2 regions of the Enterobacter sp. H2G27 genome follow, and region 1 is predicted to be linked to the other one. Evidence: predicted binding sites of a transcription regulator. Region 1 holds the regulator's gene; the other holds the start of a gene.

Evidence for each region. Region 1 encodes LexA, which represses DNA repair genes until DNA is damaged. Its sites were predicted from a motif close to TNCTGTATGTACATACAGNA; they were not measured.
Region 2: the regulator LexA is predicted to act here: its motif matches at 1,414-1,433, upstream of rmuC (DNA recombination protein RmuC).

What each region holds. Positions count from the first base shown of each region.
Region 1 is NZ_JBSVSI010000001.1:76,411-78,812, forward strand. It holds gene plsB (glycerol-3-phosphate 1-O-acyltransferase PlsB) at 1-425, opposite strand, end outside; gene ACW9E7_RS00335 (diacylglycerol kinase) at 580-948, shown strand; gene lexA (transcriptional repressor LexA) at 1,057-1,665, shown strand; gene dinF (MATE family efflux transporter DinF) at 1,728-2,402, shown strand, end outside.
Region 2 is NZ_JBSVSI010000001.1:4,078,230-4,080,631, forward strand. It holds gene rmuC (DNA recombination protein RmuC) at 1-1,370, opposite strand, end outside; gene udp (uridine phosphorylase) at 1,510-2,271, opposite strand.

The sequences.
Region 1 (2,402 bases):
GGGTTCTCTTCACCTTTTTCGCGGCCCGGACGACGACCAAACATCACCGATACCGGCACCATCTGCACATCCAGATCGGGGTTGCTGCGGTGCAGGTCGAGATAGTCATGGAACAGCTTGATGGACTCTTCTTTCGGCGTGTAATAGGTAAACACGCGCGGCCCGCCGTGGATGAACACGTAGCGCGGCAGCAGCGTACCGTCAACTTCCAGCGGTTCAAGCGGATCTGGTAAGTCATGCGCCAGACACTGGGCGCGAAGCGTCAGTAAGTCAGCCTTCGAGTTATAAGGCAAAACGTACATAATGGGACGCGACGTATCGAGCCCCAGTTCCAGCGCGGGTTCTGCTGGGATAGACTTGCTTTTTACCAGGATGCTTAATGGTAAATTAAGTAATTTGTAGTAAATTCGTGGCCAGCCGGACATAAACGATGTAAAGCCTCTGGTTAATAATGCAATTGCGGCGCAAGGATAACAGAAAGCGCGCAAAATTTCTGTTGTTACCCGTCATACTTCAGGCTGTAGCGAAACGCGCTACGGCTCCTGTTACTGACGCTCTTTTTTAAAAAAGGTTCTTTTAATGGCCAATAATACCACTGGGTTAACACGTATCATCAAAGCCGCCGGCTATTCATGGAAAGGTTTCCGTGCCGCATGGGCCAACGAGGCCGCGTTTCGCCAGGAGGGCGTCGCCGCTATCATCGCGGTGATCGTCGCCTGTTTCCTTGATGTTGATGCTATTACCCGCGTACTTCTTATCGGTTCCGTACTTCTGGTGATGATAGTGGAAATTCTTAATAGCGCTATTGAGGCCGTTGTGGATCGCATCGGTTCCGATTTCCATGAGCTTTCTGGCCGCGCAAAAGACATGGGATCTGCTGCCGTATTACTGGCGATTATCACTGCCGTTATCACCTGGGTCACGCTGCTTTGGTCACATTTCCGATGAGCCTCGAGGAATAATTAAGTCCCTGGTTTTTTGTGCAGTTTTTGGTTCCAAAATCGCCTTTGACTGTATATACTCACAGCATAACTGTATATACACCCAGGGGGCGGAATGAAAGCGTTAACGACCAGGCAGCAAGAGGTGTTTGATCTCATCCGGGATCATATCGGCCAGACGGGTATGCCACCTACGCGTGCGGAAATCGCGCAGCGTCTGGGTTTCCGTTCTCCGAATGCTGCCGAAGAACACCTGAAAGCGCTGGCGCGTAAAGGCGTGATTGAGATTGTATCAGGCGCGTCACGCGGTATCCGACTGCTGGTAGAAGAAGAGACGGGCATTCCGCTGGTAGGTCGTGTTGCTGCCGGTGAGCCTTTACTGGCACAGCAGCATATTGAAGGTCATTACCAGGTCGATCCAGCCATGTTCAAGCCGAGCGCTGATTTTCTGCTGCGCGTTAGCGGCATGTCGATGAAAGACATCGGTATTCTTGACGGCGATCTGCTTGCGGTACATAAAACGCAGGATGTGCGTAACGGCCAGGTGGTTGTCGCGCGCATTGACGATGAAGTCACCGTCAAACGTCTGAAAAAACAGGGTAACACCGTTCAGTTGCTGCCTGAAAACAACGAGTTCACCCCAATTGTGGTCGATCTCCGCGAACAGAACTTCTCTATCGAAGGTCTGGCAGTAGGCGTGATTCGTAACGGTGAATGGCTGTAATCTCTTCCTGACAGGCTACGCTTCCGCTGTAGCCTGTTCATCTACCTTTCCCGGTATTTCGCATGTCACTACTGACGGCATCAGATAAGGCATTGTGGCGTCTTGCCCTGCCGATGATTTTCTCCAATATTACCGTGCCTTTACTGGGACTGGTTGATACTGCCGTTATAGGCCATCTTGATTCACCGGTTTATCTTGGCGGCGTGGCGATTGGCGCGACGGCAACCAGCTTCCTGTTTATGCTGTTGCTCTTTTTACGCATGAGCACCACCGGTCTTACCGCACAGGCTTATGGTGCGAAAGATCCGCTGCGTCTGGCGCGTGCGCTGGTGCAGCCGCTGATACTCGCGCTTGGCGCGGGTGCATTAATCGTTGTATTGCGGACACCCCTGATCGATCTTGCGCTTCATATCGTTGGCGGCAGCGAGGCGGTACTGGATCAGGCGCGACGTTTCCTTGAAATCCGCTGGCTCAGCGCGCCAGCGTCGCTGGCTAACCTGGTTCTGCTGGGGTGGTTACTGGGCGTTCAGTATGCCCGGGCGCCAGTGATTTTGCTGGTGGTGGGCAACCTTCTCAACATTGTGCTGGATATCTGGCTGGTGATGGGCCTGCATATGAACGTGCGGGGCGCGGCGCTGGCGACGGCGATTGCCGAATACGGAACCTTTATCATTGGCTTGTGGATGGTCTGGCGCGTGCTGTCGATGCGCGGGATCTCTCTGGCGCTGCTCAAAACC
Region 2 (2,402 bases), 4.0 Mb from region 1:
CTCGCCCCTTCTCGCAGGCGAAACTCGTCGTCCTGGGCGGTGGCCTGCTCGACCAATTCCGGATTAATCTCGCGTTTAACTTCTACCCCCAGGCTGCGGAATGATTCAGCCTGCGCCAGCAGATTGCCACGTCCGGAGGCGAGTTTTTTCATCGCCTGGCGATAGTTATCCTGCGCACGATCCAGGCTTTGCCCGACTGAAGACATGTCGTCCACAAAGAGGCGCATTTTGTCGTACAGCTTGCTGGCACGATCGGCAATCTGCTGCGCGTTGCGGCTCTGGTGCTCATAGCGCCACAGGTTCGCAATGGTGCGTAACGCCACCAGCAGCGTGGTGGGGCTGACCAACATAATATTATTTTTGAGCGCTTCGGTTATAAGCTCAGGCTGTCTGTCGAGTGCCAGCAGAAATGCGGGCTCTACCGGAATAAACATCAGGACATAGTCCAGTGAGCGCAAACCCGGCAACTGCTGGTAGTCTTTTCTGCCGAGCAGGCGAATGTGATTACGCACCGAGGCAATGTGCTCCTGCAGCGCCGATTCGCGGGTGTAGTCGTCCTCCGCGTTGAAGTAACGCTCATACGCTACCAGCGTCATCTTGGCGTCAATCACCACATCTTTGCCCTGCGGCAGCCGCACGATCACATCTGGCTGCATGCGCGAGCGGGCATCGTTTTCGATACTCACCTGCGTTTCGTATTCATATCCTTCCCGCAGGCCGGAAGCTTCCAGTACGCGGGTCAGCACCACCTCACCCCAGTTGCCCTGGGTTTTGTTGTCCCCTTTGAGCGCTCGGGTGAGGTTGACCGCTTCCTGCGCCATCTGTGCATTTAGCTGCTGAAGATTGCGAATCTCATGAGCCAGGGTGTGCCGCTCACGAGCTTCCTGACCAAAACTGTCCTGCACCTGACGACGAAAACCGTCCAGCTGCTCGCGCAGAGGCGTCAGCAGGCTGTTCAGGCTCTGGCGGTTTTGTTCGTCAACGCGGCGGTTGCTGTGCTCAAAAATGCGGTTCGCGAGATTCTCAAACTGTTCGCTGAGACGCTGCTCGCTGTTGATCATCTGGCGGATTTTGTCTTCCGCATGCAGTTGGGTAGATTCAAGGCGGGTGGTCACTTCGCGGAGATCGGCCTCCAGTGACGTGTTGATATCACGCAGGTTGCGCAGCTCGTTGTTGAGCAACTCACACTCATCGCGCCAGTGTTCGCTCAGCGCAAGCTGCTGTTTTATAGCGCTTAAATCTGCGACCATCTCTTCTCGCTCAGCCAGCTGGTCGGCCTTCTGCTGCGCATGCTGGTAGCTGGAAATCAGCCAGCCAATCCCTAAGCTCACCAACGCAATCACCGCGTAAATCAGGATTGAGATATCCACAATGCCCCCTGCATCAACGTATTACCCGCACAAAATAGAATTGTGCTGTATAAACGTCCAGTTTGAAAGGGTTTTCCTGCGAGGCGCTACGCAAAAAATAAAGGCCGAACGTGTCGGCCTTTGATTTAAGAAGAGAGGACTAGATCAGGCGACGCGCTGCTTCCACCACGATTTTCACTGCATGACTTTCGGTCTGCTTCATGGTTTCGGCGTTCGGGATCTCTTGCTGGGTACGGTTGACGATAACGCCCGCCACCATACCGGCACGCAGACCCTGGCTTGCACACATGGTCAGCAGCGTTGCGGATTCCATTTCGTAGTTCATCACACCCATGGACTGCCACTCTTCCATTGAGCCTTTGAAACGGCTAACCACGCGGCCTGAGAAGGTATCGTAACGCTCCTGGCCCGGGTAGAAGGTGTCGGAAGAGGCGGTTACGCCCACGTGAGTGGTTGCGCCTACGGATTTCGCAGCTTCAACCAGCGCGGTGGTACATTCGAAATCAGCCACTGCCGGGAATTCCATTGGTGCAAAATGCAGGCTTGCGCCGTCCAGACGGACGGACGCGGTCGTGACCAGAACGTCGCCGACGTTGATATGCGGCTGAATAGCGCCGGTCGTACCGATACGCAGGAAAGTGCGGATGCCCAGCTGCGCCAGCTCTTCAACAGCAATAGACGTAGACGGACCACCGATACCGGTAGAGCACACGATCACCGCTTTGCCATCCAGCTCTGCGCGCCAGGTGGTGAACTCACGATGGGCAGCCAGCTTGACCGGCTTATCCATCAGCGCGGCGATCTTTTCCACACGCTCCGGATCGCCAGGGACGATGGCGAGCGTAGCCCCTTGTAAATCGTTTTTAGTGAGGCCGAGATGAAAAACATCAGACTTAGACATAGGTGACTCCTCTGTGGGTCGGTTAGTCAGAAGAAGTAAAACGGTACTTTACAGAAGCAGTAAGCATATTTTCGTGACGAACCTCACCATGAATGAAAATGGTTACATTGAATTTCCATAAAAAAGTGACT